DNA from 3 places in the Streptomyces sp. NPDC054834 genome. Region 2 is predicted to be linked to each of the others. Evidence: riboswitches for the same ligand, from Rfam matches in the RefSeq annotation. Region 2 holds a riboswitch; each other region holds the start of a gene.

Region 1 (5,666 bases), on a different contig from region 2:
CGTGCGACCTCGGCGAGGTACTCGTCGATGCGCTTGCGGACCGGCGACTCGTCACCGTAGCGGTCACCAAGTGCACGGAGGAACGTCAGACCTTCCTCGTCGTCTAGTTTGAAGCCGGCGAATACCGTGACGTCCTCGTAGTTCTCGAGATCCCCCTCGAGAGCGGCCTCGGGGGTTTCGTCGAGACCACCGATCAGGGTGTGGACGATGTTGGCCACGAACCGGGAGCCGCCCGCCTGTTCGACGGCGAAACTGACCAGGCCTCCCCTCGACAACGTGAGATCCCTGTCCCAGTTCCCCTCGGAGAAGTCCTCCCAGTACGCGTTGAGGCCCGGTCGTACCTCTCCTATGCTCTGGCTTCCTCGGCCGCTGGAGATGCCGCCGCCCTCGAAGTCGTAGAGCACCTCGAGGAAGCCACGGTTCAGCTGGATCTCCTCGTCGTCCACGGGGATCACCACCCAGTCACCGTCGACCGTGGCGGCAAGGTGCGGCGTGCCGTTGACGTCGAGGCGCAGTGGTATCAGGTCGTCGTGTCGGCGGATGAAGTCCTCGTTCGCGCCCTCGTAGTCGTCCCAGTCCTCTCCGTACAGCTCCTCCCAGGTGTTCTTTGCGGGGCTGGAGGTGAAGCGGATGGCGTCGGCCACGGCGTGCGGGGCGGAGGTCGAGATGTCCACGACCGCCGTGGGCGGGAAGGTGAGCAGGTCCGGGACCACGGCGAGGGCGAGGGCCACCGGGTCGCTCCCGGACTCGTAGGTGCCCAGCACGGTCACTGAGTCCTGAGCCGGCCCCTGGTCCTTCAGCAGTTGAAGGACCCCGTCACGTACGCAGAGCGCATGTTCCGCCTCCTCGCCGTCTACGGGTGACACACAGACGGTCAGGAACGACTCGAGCGGCATGGTGGAGACGGCATGCCGCCAGCCCTTCCCGAAGAGGGCGGGGCCGTCGTAGATGGCCACCAGCCTGTATGCATCGTCACCCTCCCCCAAGGTCTGCGGCGGTTCCACGGGAAGGATCCTCGGCCGGGGACCGCCGTAGTGCCGGATGATCAGTTCGCGGGGGTCCGGGCCGGCACCCGCGTAGAAGGCCAGGGCATGTCCTCGTACGAGCAACTGGTCGTTCCAGCGCAGTTCCGCGGGATCCCTGTCGTACACGGTTGCCAGGAGGAACTGCCGTGCTCTGCGGGGGTTGAGGCGCTGTACGGGTGGCCAGGAGACATCCGCGTTCGGGTTCTGCAGCGGGATGGCATCCTTGTCCCCGTTTCCATCGGCTCGCTCCGAGGCTCGTCCGTCCTCGTCCTCGAAGTCGTCGTCCGACTCATCGAAGACGCCCTGCGAATGATCAAGGACGGCCTGCACCGGGCGGGGGTTGGGGAACACCGACACCAGCGACGCCGATTTGAAGCGGGCGCTGAAGAGCTTGGTGCCGGGCCGCTCAAAGCGGTCAACGGAACGTGCCAGCATGCGGCCGTCCACCGTCCGGTAGAAGGCCACGTTGACCTCTTCCACCAGCCATTCTTCGAGCTCGTAGGTCGAGCCGAGGTCCCCGCCGGAAGTGATTTCGGCCGTTTTGAACAGGGTTTCGGCCTCGGTCCGATCGAGCGACTCCAGGCCCTCAACGGCCGCGGCCGCCGCCCTGAGCCGCTCGTCCTGCTCCTCGAAGACCCGGTCGGGGATGGCGACACCGACGAGGTAGCAACCATTTCCGGCTCGCCAGTCCGAGGTGAGTTCATAGGAGGCGTCCAGGAGCACCTCCTCGGCGGCGTCGCAGACAAGGGCGTCGATCTCTGGGGCGTCGCCCGGAACAGTGGCGGGAGGCAGGTGCGGCACGTTGAGCACCTCAAGGGTGTCGGCGTTGCCGGGCTGCTCCGAGATCACCACGATCGAGTAGGTACTAGAGCTTCCGTTGCGCTCGACACGGGCGTACGAGGAGGCGACGGTGTCTTCGAGGGGCACGGGGTTCTCTTTCTCCTTGTCGGGCGTCGTCTGGCGGGGTGGACGGATGGGGGCGGCGTTCCTCTTCCGCACCTGCAGATAGGGCAGGACACGCTTGCGCAGAGGGTCGGCCGAGGCAGGCCTTCCACGCGGCCAGCGGCCCCCGCAGTCGGGGCAGGCGTACAGCGACGGCTCGGGGTGCACCTCGTGGACGACGACGTGCAAGACCCGGCTGGTCACGGGATGGCGACGGGGCTCAGGCGAGGCGCCTGCACCCGGCGGTAGTTCGGTCTCGAGTGATGCGGCGCAGTGCGGGCATCGCGAGGGCGGAGCCACGGCGGCACTCCTCAGGTCTGTGTGGTGGCCCCTCGGCCGATGCCGTGGAGGCGTGTGCTTGCCGCCGACGATCGTCAAGGCGGTCGGATCTGGTTCCGATACGGTCCGCAAGCCGCGGGCGACCAGCCAGGTTGACGGTCGAAGGCAGACGCGAGGCCCAGTCCGACGGTAACCGGGGCCGCAGAATCGTTCAGGAGGCCGGTCGGGCGCCGCCCTAAGCGAAGGGGACGACGCCCGTGGCGTGCTTTGTCCGGAATCAGCGCGGCCGCTCTCGCGTCAGAGAGGGTGGCCGTGTCACCCGAACGGTCGGTGACGGCGCTGGGGGTCAGTCCTGCTGGGACCGCCTGGTTGCCTGCCAGCCGCGTGTCGGTGCTTCTTCGGCTTCGAAGCAGGAAAGCAGCCTCCATGTCGTTTCCGACCAGGCGAACACCGCGTCCTGGCCGAACTGCCGACCCAGTGCGCACGCTTCCTGGTCGCTCAGGCCGACAATCGCTGCGCTCTCCTCGGCGTGTCGACCTTCCACGTCACCGCCTACAGCAGGCCACCAACGAAGTCCCCGTCGGCGCAGCTGCCCGAGCAGTTCTAGGTGGGCACGGTCGTTCTCCAGCCGGGATGCGCGGCGGCCACCAGGGTTGTGCGCCGTGACGACGTGGATGCTCTCCCCATGCGGGGCAGGAAACGAGCCGACCGTGACCGCTCGCGGTGCCGGTGCCACTCGGACCGTGCCTTCGGGCAACTCGACGTCCACCACGGCCTGCTGGTAATGAGCCCACTGCGGCGTTTCGGCCATCGACATGTGAGCAGACATGAGGTCTCCCTCCCAGAGGGACCCCCTTACCCGCTGGGCAGGGAGATCCGCGCTTACCCCCACGGGACCGTGAAGGCCTGGTCTTCCCTGGAAGGCACCTTGCGCGGTGGGCGAGGTTGCCAGCCGACGGTCGTCCAGGGGCGCGATCGGCTTCGTGACCGGAACGGATGTTGACACAAGAACGGGTTGCGAGTCCAGTACGAGAAGGCATTGCCACACCTCAACCGGAACACTGGCCTGCTCGCGATCGCGAGCTCCATGACAAGCCGTGGCCTGGGCGTACGACAGAGTCCGAGAACACTCCTCCGAAGAGGCGGGAGACCGGCAGCCCCAACGGCTTCAAGTAGCCCCGCCCTTCCGGTCCGGGGTCGCCCAGCAGAGACCGAGGTGCTCAACACATCGCCCTGATAACACGGGTTATCAGAGCGTCACGTCCGTCTCCTCGCATTCTTCCTTCACCTTGGGTTCCGCAGCAGCCTCGCCGTCGGCCGAAAACGAATGGACGGGCTCGCCAGCGGCTGCCGCCTACCGCCTACCGCCCCAGGCCGGCTCGTCCGACTGGGACGAACTGGGGCAGCGAAGGCAACCGCCGGACCTGAGGAGGGACCGCTTGGACAACAACGGTGAGCAGGAGTTGACCGTCTACTACCGCCACTTGGCTGCAATGCTCGGGCGCAGCGACGATGAGAACTTCGAGGCTCTGATGGACCAAGCCGATCACGTCACTCGAAGAAGTTACGAGACCACGCTCCAGGATCATCAGCAGACCTTCCGCCTCCTCTGGCGACACCTGGAGCGCAGCGGCTATCTGCGACGGATCCACCGCGAGGCCCGCGCCCGCCTCACCGCCGGCGACGTGTCCCCCGCCGAGGCAGCCCGCTTGGAGTTGTTCCTGACCGTCTACGCGGGAGTCCGCGCCACCTCCACCCGCAACGCCTGAGCCACCGGGAGGCGCGTCGACACCCCGACGGATCTTCTCAGCGGTCATGGGCAACGGCAGCTACCGCCGCCGCAACGAAGCCGGCAGCGCGTCTCGACGGAGGCGCGATGCGCCGCAGACACGGACGGCAGCCGACCTCCACGTCCCGAAGGGCGATGCTTGAGGTGCGCATCGCATCCCGCACCGCGCCCCTTTCAATGCCGGGACCGCATCAATGATCTTCACGAGTTCATCACAAACTCCCCACGCGACACACACATTCGTCTCCGAATCCACTAACTTGACCATCACTCACCCCAGCCGCCCGCCGCTTCCCGCGCGCGTGGCTGTGGGTGACATCCGCTTGAAATTGGGGGCATCCGATATGACGTACGACGAGGACTCGTCGGGCCCGCGGTCGGCGCACCGCCTTCTTCATTCCGTCGGAGAAGAGCCCGTGCTGCACCGTTCGGCCGTGCACCGTTCCAGTGCCGGGGAAGCGGACCGGCTGCCCGATCCGGAAGAGCATGCGAAGGCCCCTGTCGCCGTCGTCGGGCTCGGCTACGTGGGACTGCCCACCGCGCTCGCCCTGCTCGCCGCGGGCAACGAAGTCATCGGTCTTGACGTCAGCGACGCGCGTCTGGAGGCCATACGCAGCCGCGACGTGGACCTGCTGCCCATCGATCACCAGCGTCTCAGTCGCCATCTGGACGACGCCCGTTTCACCCTCACCTCGGATCCCGGCCAGCTCGCCCGAGCCCGCACGGTCATGATCTGCGTGCCCACGCCCGTGGACCGGCACCTGGTACCGGACCTGACCGCCATGGCGGGGGCTTGCGCGACCGCTGTCGCCCACGCCGTTCCCGGCCAGCTGCTGATGCTCACGTCCACCACATACGTGGGCACGACGCGAGACCTGCTGATCAAGCCGCTCACCGAACGGGGCCTGGAGGTGGGCAGCGAGGTCTTCGTGGCCTTCTCTCCCGAACGCATCGACCCCGGCAACGCCCGGCACACCCAGGACACGACCCCCCGGGTCGTCGGCGGCGCCGGAACCCACTCGACCTCGCTCGCGGCGGCGGTACTGCGCCGCACCGCACCGACCGTGCATGCCCTGCCGTCGCCCGAGGACGCCGAGATGACCAAGCTGTGGGAGAACACGTTCCGCGCCGTCAACATCGCCCTGGCCAACGAGTTCGCGGACAACTGCCACGCTCTCGACCTCGATCCCGCGCCTATCATCGCCGCTGCCGCGACCAAGCCCTACGGTTTCATGCCGTTCTACCCGGGCCCGGGCGTAGGTGGTCACTGCATCCCGTGCGACCCGCACTACCTCCTGTGGCAGCTGCGAGCCCGACGGATCTCCTCGCCACTCATCGACACCGCCATGAATTCCATCGCCACCCGTCCCGGTCAGGTGGTGCGTCGAGCTCGGGAGGTATTGGCCGACCGCGGACTGAGCCTGTCCGGTGCCAAGGTGCTGATGGTGGGCGTGGCCTACAAGGCTGGTGTTGCGGACCTGCGTGAGTCGCCGGCCCTGGAAATCACGGAACAGCTTGCCGCCGCCGGCGCGAAGGTCCACTTCACCGATCCGCTCGTGCCTATGCTCAAGGTCGGCGACGTCCAGCTCACCAGCGAAACGGTCCCGGAGTACGAGACCTGGGACCTCGTC
Region 2 (5,666 bases):
ATACCCTCGGTGAGTTCCAGCTCCAGACCGAAGGTCTGGGACTCCTCGACGGTGATGACGCCTTCCTTGCCGACCTTGTCCATGGCCTCGGCGATGAGCTCGCCGATCTGGGTGTCGGCGGCGGAGATGGAGGCCGTGGAAGCGATCTGCTCCTTGGTCTCGACGTCCTTCGCCTGCTCCAGCAGGGCGGCGGAGACGGCCTCGACGGCCTTCTCGATACCGCGCTTGAGGGCCATCGGGTTGGCGCCGGCGGCTACGTTGCGCAGGCCCTCCTTGACCAGGGCCTGGGCGAGAACGGTCGCGGTGGTCGTACCGTCACCGGCGACGTCGTCCGTCTTCTTGGCGACTTCCTTGACCAGCTCGGCGCCGATCTTCTCGTACGGGTCCTCGAGCTCGATCTCCTTGGCGATGGAGACACCATCGTTGGTGATCGTGGGGGCGCCCCACTTCTTCTCGAGGACGACGTTGCGGCCCTTGGGGCCGAGCGTCACCTTCACGGCGTCCGCGAGCTGGTTCATGCCGCGCTCGAGGCCGCGCCGCGCCTCCTCGTCGAACGCGATGATCTTGGCCATGTGAAGTGGTCCCTCCAGGACTGGGGGTGATTCCTTCGGACCGCGCCCGCGCCCGCGACGGACGGCTCGCGGACCCCGTGGTTCCTTGCCCCACTTGGCCTGCGGGCCTCACCGACCCGGTCCTTCGTTGTCACTCTCACCTTCAGAGTGCTAACGCCAATGATTAGCACTCGCCCATGCCGAGTGCAAGCGGCTCGAGCGGATCCCCAGGTGAACAGCGGGCCGCCACGGCGTCCGGGCAGGCCGAAGGGCTCGTACCCCGGGGGGTACGAGCCCTTCGAAGATGTACAGAAGAACGTCGCTGTCAGTCGGCGCGTGCTTCAGCTGGTCGCGAGCCGAACCATGTCCGCCTGCGGCCCCTTCTGGCCCTGCGAGATCTCGAAATCGACCCGCTGACCCTCTTCCAGGGTGCGGTAACCGTCCATCTGGATCGCGCTGTAGTGGACGAAAACATCCGCACCACCGTCGACCGCGATGAAGCCGTACCCCTTCTCCGCGTTGAACCACTTGACGGTGCCCTGAGCCATGCCTAACTCCCCTATTACTGGCCCTTGCACAGATCCACACCTCGCGGATCCGGGTCAGACCTCACCCCCCAAGGATTGGGGGCGTGCGCCGGAACGCGTCGACCGCGGCTGAATGTATCTGTCCAACTGCCGTCTGCAACAGGTCAATCGGACGAGAAATCTGGACGGGTGCGGTCGGGAATCTGCCAAAAATTCGGCTGAATTCAGGGCAAGTCGGACCCCATAAAAGGCTCATAAGGCTCAAAAGGCACGCACAGTTTGGCTACTTCTTGTCGGGTGTGCGGTGCGAATCCGGGGTTCTCGACCCGGGGTTCTGGAGCGCGTTCCCCAACTGTACCGCGCTCAATCACACTGAATTGCCCCCTCCGCTTCTCTCACGGAGGGGGCAATTCGATGAACACTCGGTAACCGGTGTTACCGACGGTAATGATCTGTCATTCTGTCAGCCGCGCCGACCGCGTCAGCCGCCGGCGACGGCCGGAATGATGGAGACGCCCGCGCCGTCCGGGGTCGCCGTTTCCAGACCCTGCTCAAAACGCACGTCGTCGTCGTTGACGTACACATTGACGAAGCGGCGCAGCTTGCCCTGGTCGTCCAGGACGCGGGCGGCGATACCGGTGTGGTTCTTCTCCAGGTCGGAGATGACGTCGGCGAGGGTCGCACCCTCGGCCTTGACCTCGGCCTGGCCGCCCGTGTAGGTGCGCAGGATGGTCGGGATGCGGACGGTGACGCTCATGCGGTGTGACCTCCGGTCGGGTAAGCGGGGCTGGGCGCGCGGGGCTGTTCTGAGACGCGGCTGCCGCCGCGAGGGCGCGGCCGGCCCTCGCCGGCCCGCAGTCAGAACGTCTACGCGAGGCCGGCCTGTCGGAACGAATCGAGGTTAGGACGGATCGTGGCGGTCAGGCCGGTGCCTGCCACCGCGTCCAGGGTCTTGAGGCCGTCGCCCGTGTTGAGGACGACGGTCGTCTTGGTCGGGTCGAGGACGCCGCCCTTGATCAGCTTCTGCGTGACGCCCACCGTCACGCCGCCCGCGGTCTCCGCGAAGATGCCCTCCGTGCGGGCCAGCAGCTTGATGGCGTCCACCACCTGCTCGTCCGTCACGTCCTCCACCGCGCCGCCCGTGCGGCGCGCGATGTCGAGGACGTACGGCCCGTCCGCCGGGTTGCCGATGGCGAGGGACTTGGCGATGGTGTTCGGCTTCTGCGGGCGTACGACGTCGTGACCGGCCTTGTACGCGGTGGACACCGGCGAGCAGCCCTCGGCCTGGGCGCCGAAGATCTTGTACGGCTTGTCCTCGACGAGACCGAGCTTGATCAGCTCCTGGAGACCCTTGTCGATCTTGGTGAGCTGGGAGCCGGAGGCGATCGGCACGACGATCTGGTCCGGCAGCCGCCAGCCGAGCTGCTCGCAGATCTCGTACGCCAGGGTCTTGGACCCCTCCGCGTAGTACGGCCGCAGGTTGACGTTGACGAAGCCCCAGCCCTCGCCCGCCGGATCGCCGATCAGCTCGGAGCAGAAGCGGTTCACGTCGTCGTAGTTGCCCTCGATGCCGACGAGCTCGCCGCCGTAGACCGCGGCCATGACGACCTTGCCCTGCTCCAGGTCGTGCGGGATGAACACGCAGGAACGGAAGCCGGCGCGGGCCGCCGCGGCGCCCACCGCGCCGGCCAGGTTGCCGGTGGAGGAGCAGGAGAGGGTGGTGAAACCGAAGGCGCGCGCCGCCTCCAGCGCCTGGGCGACCACGCGGTCCTTGAAGGAGTGCGTCGGGTTGCCGGAGTCGTCCTTGACATAGAGACCGCCGGTCACGCCCAGCTCACGGGCGAGGTTGTCGGCCTTGACGAGCGCGGTCCAGCCGGGGTTGATGTTCGGCTTCTCCGCCACGTCGGCCGGGACCGGCAGCAGCGGGGCGTAGCGCCAGATGTTCGCGGGGCCCGCCTCGATACGCCTGCGGAGCTCCTCGGTGTCGTAGGACGAGAAGTCGTAGGCGATCTCGAGCGGGCCGAAACACTCCTCGCAGGCGAAGACCGGTCCGAGCGGCACCCGGTGGCCGCACTCGCGACAGCTCAGAGCCGCGGCGGGGCCAAGGTCTACGGTGGAGTCAGTGGTGCTTGCAACAGTCTGCACAGCCATGTGAGGCGAGGCCCTTTCTCCTCATCTTCCTCACGACGCATCTCGCCGTGAGACGGATTTGGCACCTTCCCTAGCCGGGAGCCTCGCGGAACGATCAACACTGATCTACGAGAACCGACTGGAGGGTTGCCGGGGCTTCATCGGGCCGTGTCCCTCTGCCCCTCTGGATGAGCGGTATGCGGTTGTGAACGACAGTGACCTCGGACATGCGATGGTCATCCGCGTTGTTCAAGACTGTAACCGAAGGCCGGGACAGTTGAGATAGTCGTCCGAACCGCGAGACAAACTGTGAGGAGCCGCCCACCGTGCTGGAAGAAGTCGAGCGCTGGCTGAGCACCCGCTCCTGGTCCGTGACCGATCGTCCGCTCCACCAGATCCTGGCTGCCAAGCAGCGCACGGGCCAGTCGGTCAGTGTCGTACTGCCCGCGCTCAACGAGGAGGAGACGGTCGGCGACATCGTCGCGATCATCCGCCACGACCTGATGCAGCAGGTCCCGCTCGTCGACGAGATCGTCGTCGTCGACTCGGGGTCCACCGACCGCACCTCCGAGGTGGCAGCCGCCGCGGGCGCCCGGGTCGTCCACCGCGACGCCGTCCTGCCGCGGATCCCGGCCGTGCCCGGCAAGGGCGAGGTCCTGTGGCGCTCGCTGCTGGTCACGGGCGGGGACATCGTCTGTTTCATCGACGCCGACCTGAGGGAGTTCTCCTCGGACTTCGTCTCGGGGATCGTCGGTCCGCTGCTGACCGACCCGGGCGTGGACCTGGTCAAGGGCATGTACGACCGTCCGCTCGGCACTGAGTTGAATTCGCTCGCCTCCGGCAGGGCCGCGGGCCAGGGCGGCCGGGTCACCGAGCTGATGGCGCGCCCGCTGCTGAACATGCACTGGCCGCAGCTGGCCGGCTTCGTGCAGCCGCTCGGCGGTGAGTACGCGGCCCGCCGCTCGCTGCTGGAGCAGCTGCCCTTCCCGGTCGGGTACGGGGTGGAGCTGGGCATGCTGGTCGACGCGCTGCATCTGGTGGGCCTGGACGCCCTCGCCCAGGTGGACGTGGGGGTACGCAAGCACCGCCACCAGGACGGGCAGGCGCTGGGCCGGATGGCGGCCGCCATCTACCGCACCGCCCAGCTCCGGCTGGCCCGCGGGCATCTGATCCGGCCCTCCCTCACCCAGTTCGAGCGGGGCGAGGACGGCTTCGAGCCGCGCACGTTCTCCGTGGACACGGAGGAGCGGCCGCCGATGGTGGAGATCGCGGAGTACGCCGAGCGGCGGGTGGCCTGACTCCGGCCGTATCCCGTCCGTATCCCGTCCGTATCTCGCCCCTGTCACCCCGCAAGGGAGGGAACGTACGTTTGAGCGTTTCCGGGCCGGGCTAGGTTGAGACCCATGGCTTCCACGCACGGTGCTGAGGTGCTGGTCGCGTCCAACCGCGGCCCGGTTTCGTACGAGCTACGCGAGGACGGCTCGCTGCACGCCAAACGGGGTGGTGGCGGGCTGGTCTCCGGGCTGTCGGCCATCGGGCCGAACGCGAACGCGATGTGGGTGTGCGCCGCGCTGAGCGACGCCGACCGGGAGGCCGTGCGCCGCTCCCACGGCGGCCGGCGGCTGTCCGTGGACGCGACCGGCGGGCAGCACGTGCGGATGCTCGACATCGACGCGACGGTCTTCTCCGACGCCTACAACGGCATCGCGAACTCGGTGCTGTGGTTCGTCCACCACATGCTGTACCAGACGCCACTGGAGCCGGTCTTCGACGCGGAGTTCCGGCGGCAGTGGGCGTCGTACGAGGCCTACAACCGGGCGTTCGCGGAAGCCCTGGCCGAGGAGGCGGCGCAGGGCGCGGCGGTGGTCGTCCAGGACTACCACCTGGCCCTGGCCCCCCGGATGCTCCGGCAGCTCCGCCCCGACCTGCGCATCGGCCACTTCTCGCACACCCCCTGGGCCCCGCCGGACTACTTCCGCCTCCTGCCCGACGACATCGCGGCCGAGCTGCTCGGCGGGATCCTGGGCGCGGACCGGGCGGCATTCCTCACCCAGCGCTGGGCGGACGCGTTCACCGCCTGCTGTCACTCGGTCCTCGGCCCCGGCATTCCCTCCGGTACGCGCATCGGGGTGCACGGTCTCGGCGCGGACGCGGACTTCCTGCGCGAGCGGGCGCACCGGCCGGACGTGGCCGAGCGGATGGCGGCGCTGCGGACGGAGATCGGTTCGGCTCCGGGCGGAGGGGCGCGGAAGGCGATCGTCCGGGTCGACCGCACCGAGCTGTCCAAGAACATCGTGCGCGGGCTGCTGGCCTACCGGCAGCTCCTCGAGGACCACCCGGAGTGGCGTGAGCGGGTGGTGCACGTGGCCTTCGCCTACCCCTCGCGGCAGGACCTCGCGGTGTACCGCGACTACACGGCCGAGGTGCAGCGGGTGGCGGAGGAGATCAACTCCGCGTA
Region 3 (5,666 bases), on a different contig from region 2:
CGGTCCTCACCCCGGCCACGGCACTGTTCGTGCATGGCAGCTGGGTGCATCTGCTGGGCAACATGCTCTTCCTCTACGTCTTCGGGGCGATGACCGAGGAACGGATGGGCCGCGTGCAGTTCACCCTCTTCTACCTCGGCTGCGGCTACCTGGCGCTGCTCGGCTACGCCGCCGCCAACGCCACCTCCGAGCAGTCCCTGGTCGGGGCCTCGGGGGCGATCTCGGCGGTGCTCGGCGCGTTCCTCTACCTGTTCCCCGGTGCCCGCGTCACCAGTCTCCTCCCCTTTCTGTTCTTTCTCCCGCTGCGCTTCCCCGCCTGGGTCGTCCTGCCCTTCTGGGCGGCACTGCAATGGCTGGCGGCGCGCCGGGCCGCCCAGGGCCCGGGCGTGGCGTACCTGGCCCACCTGGTGGGCTTCGGGCTGGGCTTCGTCTTCGCGTGGGTGCTGTTCGGGCGGGCCACCAGGGCCTGCCCTAAAGTTGAGCCCGCCCCAGCTCCGGCCCCCGAGGGAGAGAACCAGCCGTGATCACCGCGATCGTGCTCATCAAGACCAGCGTGGACAGGATCCCCGAGATCGCGGAGCAGATCGCCGCGCTGGACAGCGTCAGCGAGGTCTTCTCCGTCACCGGCACCTACGACCTGATCGCCATGGTCCGGGTACGGCAGCACGAGAACCTGGCGGATGTCATCCCCGGCAAGATCAGCAAGATCCCCGGCGTGGAGGGCACCGACACGCACGTGGCGTTCCGTACCTACTCCCAGCACGACCTCGAGGCGGCCTTCGCGATCGGGCTGGACAACTAGACGGCAGGGACGCAACGGCCGTTCTCGGTGCGGTAGTTCCACTTCGCGCCGGCCCGCACGAGCTCCTGCACCGCGCCCACGAACCGCTCCACGTGCTCGTCCGGAGTGCCCGCGCCGAAGCTGACGCGGATGGCGTTGAGGGACTTCTCGCCGGGCGCGGCCTCGGGGGCGCCGCACTCGCCCTGGGCCTGCGGGTCGCTGCCGAGCAGGGTGCGCAGGAGCGGGTGGGCGCAGAACAGGCCGTCGCGGACGCCGATGCCGTACTCGGCGGAGAGGGCGGCGGCGAAGTGCGAGCTGTTCCAGCCCTCGACGACGAAGGAGATGACGCCGACGCGCGGGGCGTCGTCGCCGAAGAGGGAGAGGACCCGGACCTCGGGGACCTCGGCGAGGCCCGCGCGGACCTTCCCGATCAGGTACTCCTCCCGGGCGACCAGGGTGTCGAAGCCCGCCTCGGTGAGCGCCTTGCAGGCCGAGGCGATGGAGTAGGCGCCGATGACGTTCGGGGAGCCGGCCTCGTGGCGGGCGGCGCTGTCGTGCCACTCCACGTCCACTCCCCCGTCCGTGCGCCGGCTGACCTTGCGGCTGGCGCCGCCGCCCGCGAGGTACGGCTCGGCCGCGCGCAGCCAGTCCGCGCGGCCGGCCAGCACACCGGAGCCGAACGGGGCGTACAGCTTGTGCCCGGAGAAGGCGACCCAGTCGACGTCGAGGTCCCGGACGGACACCGGGTGGTGCGGGGCCAGCTGGGCGGCGTCCAGGACGATCCGGGCGCCGTGCGCGTGGGCGGCGGCGGCCAGCTCGCGGACCGGCCACAGCTCGCCGGTGACGTTCGAGGCGCCGGTGACGCACACCAGGGCCGGCCCGTACCCCCCTTCAATCGACACAGTGCGGTCGGCGAGGGCCCGCTCCAGCGTCTCGACGGCCTGCCGCGGGGTGCGCGGGGCGTTGAGGTAGGTGACCCGCGCGTCCTGCCAGGGCAGCAGCGAGGCGTGGTGCTCGGTCTCGAAGACGAAGACCTGGCAGTCGGCGGGGAGCGCGCGGGCGAGCAGGTTGAGGGAGTCCGTGGTGGACCGGGTGAAGACCACCTGGTCGTTCTCCCGGCAGTCGAGGAACTCGGCGACGGTCTTCCGGGCGTTCTCGAAGAGGTCGGTGGACAGCTGGGAGAGGTAACCGGCGCCCCGGTGCACGCTGCCGTAGTACGGGGCGTACGCGGCCACGTCGTCCCAGACCCGCTGGAGCGCGGGGGCGCTGGCCGCGTAGTCGAGCGCGGCGTAGGTGACCTCGCCGCCGGTGACGAGCGGCACGGTGACGTCCCGGCCCAGAACGGGCAGCGGGGCGCAGACGGACTGGTCGGCGGCAAGGGTGGAGACGGACATGGGTGTACTCCCGTGAAAGCAGGCGGAAATCGCCGACGCGAGCGAACGGGTGCTCGAGCGCCGACAGGGTGAAGGGGGTGTGCGGAGGCGGGGCTCGACGCCCCTAGGGCCGGCGGCCCTAGCGCATTCGCTTGCTCACGGAAGGCTCCCTCGACGACCAGGACCCCTGGTTTGCGAGGGGTCCGCGCTTGCCGCAGACCTCGCTGCCTGCGGCCTGGTCTTCACCCGGGGCACCCCGCCACGGACGGAGGGTTGCCGGACAGTCGGCCGGGGCCGAATGACTGTCACTCATGACCTGGAATGGAACGTACGCGAGCCGATCACCGGCCCGCAACTCGTGTCCGGATCCCGGGACGCCGCCCACGCGTCGGGGTCACCGGACGAAGTGGTGCCGATGCGAGCGCCGGGACCAGCGCACGCCGAACAGCACCAGGTCGACGGCCAGGACCACCACACCGATGATCAGGAGGTAGAACAACCCGTTCGCCGCCACGCCGATGAGTCCCAGCACGAGCGCCACGATGATCAGGAACAGGAAGAGCGCCATGGGTGACCACATCCTCCGACCGGGCCGGTCAGCCGCGCGCGAGACGGCGCCCGCGTTCGGCACCGGCCTCGTAGGGCCTGTCGTAGTGTTCGAAGATCTCGTGTTCCCGTTCGGCCGGCAGGACGTCGTCCATGCCGATCGACGGCGACTTCTTCACCTGCCCGCGGGGATGGGCCACCCGCACGTAACCGGGTCCGAGGGTCGCCTCGTCGAGAGGGACGAAGACGAGCCGGTGGCGTGTCGGCACCCCGGTGCGGACGGTGACCATGGCGGGCGTGTCGTCGGTGGTGTCCACGTAGACCGCTTCGAGGGCTCCGATCTTGCGGCCCCTGGGATCGATCACGTCGCGGTTGCGCCACTCGCGGATATCGGCTGAGTGGATCATGCCTCGCTCCTCGCGGCCCGCCCTCCCGGACACCGCAGGGGGAAGCGGAGCGGCCGCGGGAGAGCTACCACGTCTTCACTGTACTCCCGCGGCCGCTCGGGTCACGCGTTGCTCGCGGCCACCCAGCGGTCCAGGGTCCGTCTGGCCGAGCCGGTGTCGATCGACTCGGCCGCCTTGCGCATCCCGGCGCGGAGCTGCTCGGCCAGCGGCTCCTCCGTCGGGTCCAGGGCCACCAGGGCCGCCGCCGAGTTCAGCAGGACGGCGTCCCGTACGGGGCCCGTCTCCCCGTCGAGGAGCTTCAGGGCGACCTCGGCGTTGTACGACGGGTCACCGCCGCGCAGGGCCTCCACCGGCACCAGCTCGATGCCGACGTCGCGCGGGTCGAAGCGCTCCTCGGCGACCTTGCCGTCGCGCACGACCCAGACGTGGGACGTGGACGTCGTGGTCAGCTCGTCGAGGCCGTCGTCGCCGCGGAAGACCAGGGAGGAGTTGCCGCGTTCGGCCAGGACACCCGCGATCATCGGCGCCAGACGGGGGTCCGCGACGCCGACCGCCTGGGCCTTCACCTTCGCCGGGTTGGTCAGCGGCCCGAGGGCGTTGAAGACCGTCCGAATGCCCAGCTGGCCGCGGGCGGCGGCCACATGACGCAGCGCCGGGTGGAACTTCACCGCGAAGCAGAAGGTGATGCCCGCCTCCTCCGCCACCTCGGCCACCCGCTGTGGCGTCAGGTCCAGATTGACGCCCAGCTTCTCCAGGACGTCCGACGAGCCCGACGCCGAGGAGGCCGCCCGGTTGCCGTGCTTGACGACCTTCGCGCCCGTGCCGGCCACCACGAGCGCCGACATCGTGGAGATGTTCACCGTCTTCGCGCCGTCGCCGCCCGTGCCCACGATGTCGACCGTGCGGCCCGACACCTCGATCACATTGGCGTGCTCGTACATCGCCCGGACCACACCGGTGATCTCCTCGACGGTCTCGCCCTTGGCGCGCAGCGCCACCACGAAGCCGGCGATCTGCGCGTCGGTGGCCTCGCCGCGCATGATCTGGTCCATCGCCCAGGCCGTCGCGTCGGCGCTCTGGTCACGGCCGTACAGCAGGGCGTTCAGCACCTCGGGCCAGGAACGGCCCGCCGCGGTGTCGCCTCCAGCGGGGGTCACAGCGCTCATCAGCCGCTCCTGGTCGTCGTAGAAGAGTGTGTCGTCGTAGAAGAAGAGTGTGCTGCCACCCTATCCAGCCCGGGGCACGGCGAAGGGCCCCGTCCGAACACCGGACGGGGCCCTTCGCGCGTGGCGTGGCGTGCGCAGCGATCAGTGGTGGCCGTGGCCGCTCGTGATCTCCTTGTACTCCTCGACAGTCGGCTTCGGGATCTGGTTGTCGTCGCCGTAGTAGGCGTCGCTGAGCTTGGCGCGCAGCTTCTCGGAGCCCTTGATCTTCCGCTCGACGCCGTTCTCGTCGACCGTCGGGCCGATCTCGGCCGGCTTGTACTGGTTGTGGGCCGTGAGGGTGTGCAGCTGCTCCTGGCTGAGCGGCTCGTGGACCTCGATGAACTCACCGTGCGGCAGGCGCTTGATGATGCCGGTCTCGCGACCGTGCAGCACCTTGTCGCGGTCGCGGCGCTGGAGGCCGAGGCAGATCCGCTTGGTGATGATGAACGCGAGGACCGGTCCGGCGAAGAAGCCGATCCGGACGAACCAGGTGACCGCGTTGATCGACAGGTGGAAGTGGGTGGCCCACAGGTCGTTGCCACCGCCGACCAGACCGATCATGTACACGGTGACCCAGGCGACACCGAACCCGGTACGGGTCGGGGCGTTGCGCGGGCGGTCCAGGATGTGGTGCTCGCTCTTGTCGCCGGTGACCCAGGACTCGATGAACGGGTAGAGCGCGATCGCCGCCAGCACGAGGCCGAAGAGGACCAGCGGGATGAACACGCCCAGGACGAGCGTGTGACCCCAGAGGTTGATCTCCCAGCCCGGCATGTAACGGACGAGACCCTCGGCGAAGCCCATGTACCAGTCGGGCTGGGCGCCGGTGGACACCTGGTCCGGACGGTAGGGGCCCATGGCCCAGATCGGGTTGATCTGGGCGACCGCCGCGATGGCCGCGATGACACCGAAGACCAGGAAGAAGAAGCCTCCGGCCTTGGCCATGTAGACCGGCAGCAGCGGCATGCCGACGACGTTCTTGTTGCTCTTGCCGGGACCCGCGAACTGCGTGTGCTTGTGGTAGAAGACCAGGATCAGGTGGCCGACGACCAGGCCGAGCATGATGCCCGGCAGCAGCAGGATGTGGATCGAGTAGAACCGGGCCACGAAGTCGTGGCCGGGGAACTCGCCGCCGAAGAGGAAGAACGAGATGTACGTGCCGACGATCGGCATGGACAGGATCGCGCCCTCGGTGAAGCGGACACCGGTGCCGGAGAGCAGGTCGTCCGGGAGCGAGTAACCGGTGAAGCCGGTGAACATGCCCAGGACGAACAGCAGGAAGCCGAACAGCCAGTTGATCTCACGCGGCTTGCGGAACGCGCCGGTGAAGAAGACGCGCATCATGTGCACGAAC

Evidence for each region. Region 2 has a riboswitch for S-adenosylmethionine ahead of thrC (threonine synthase). Riboswitches for the same ligand answer to the same signal wherever they lie in the genome.
Region 1: it holds a riboswitch for S-adenosylmethionine, as region 2 does, so the genes downstream of both, ACWGJM_RS32285 (DUF3293 domain-containing protein) here and thrC (threonine synthase) in region 2, are expected to answer to the same signal.
Region 3: it holds a riboswitch for S-adenosylmethionine, as region 2 does, so the genes downstream of both, ACWGJM_RS31725 (aminotransferase class V-fold PLP-dependent enzyme) here and thrC (threonine synthase) in region 2, are expected to answer to the same signal.

Annotation. Positions count from the first base shown of each region.
Region 1 covers NZ_JBSGZV010000030.1:77,669-83,334, reverse strand. The annotation lists gene ACWGJM_RS32290 (hypothetical protein) at 1-2,171, opposite strand, end outside; gene ACWGJM_RS32285 (DUF3293 domain-containing protein) at 2,593-3,075, opposite strand; SAM riboswitch class IV at 3,120-3,235, opposite strand; gene ACWGJM_RS32280 (hypothetical protein) at 3,686-4,015, shown strand; gene ACWGJM_RS32275 (nucleotide sugar dehydrogenase) at 4,230-5,666, shown strand, end outside.
Region 2 covers NZ_JBSGZV010000001.1:376,675-382,340, forward strand. The annotation lists gene groL (chaperonin GroEL) at 1-572, opposite strand, end outside; gene ACWGJM_RS01725 (cold-shock protein) at 893-1,099, opposite strand; gene ACWGJM_RS01730 (ubiquitin-like small modifier protein 1) at 1,560-1,835, opposite strand; gene thrC (threonine synthase) at 1,946-3,229, opposite strand; SAM riboswitch class I at 3,248-3,403, opposite strand; gene ACWGJM_RS01740 (glucosyl-3-phosphoglycerate synthase) at 3,535-4,506, shown strand; gene ACWGJM_RS01745 (alpha,alpha-trehalose-phosphate synthase (UDP-forming)) at 4,612-5,666, shown strand, end outside.
Region 3 covers NZ_JBSGZV010000029.1:59,748-65,413, reverse strand. The annotation lists gene ACWGJM_RS31735 (rhomboid family intramembrane serine protease) at 1-524, shown strand, start outside; gene ACWGJM_RS31730 (Lrp/AsnC family transcriptional regulator) at 521-802, shown strand; gene ACWGJM_RS31725 (aminotransferase class V-fold PLP-dependent enzyme) at 799-2,175, opposite strand; SAM riboswitch class IV at 2,355-2,471, opposite strand; gene ACWGJM_RS31720 (hypothetical protein) at 2,549-2,722, opposite strand; gene ACWGJM_RS31715 (PRC-barrel domain-containing protein) at 2,751-3,107, opposite strand; gene trpD (anthranilate phosphoribosyltransferase) at 3,209-4,273, opposite strand; gene qcrB (cytochrome bc1 complex cytochrome b subunit) at 4,415-5,666, opposite strand, start outside.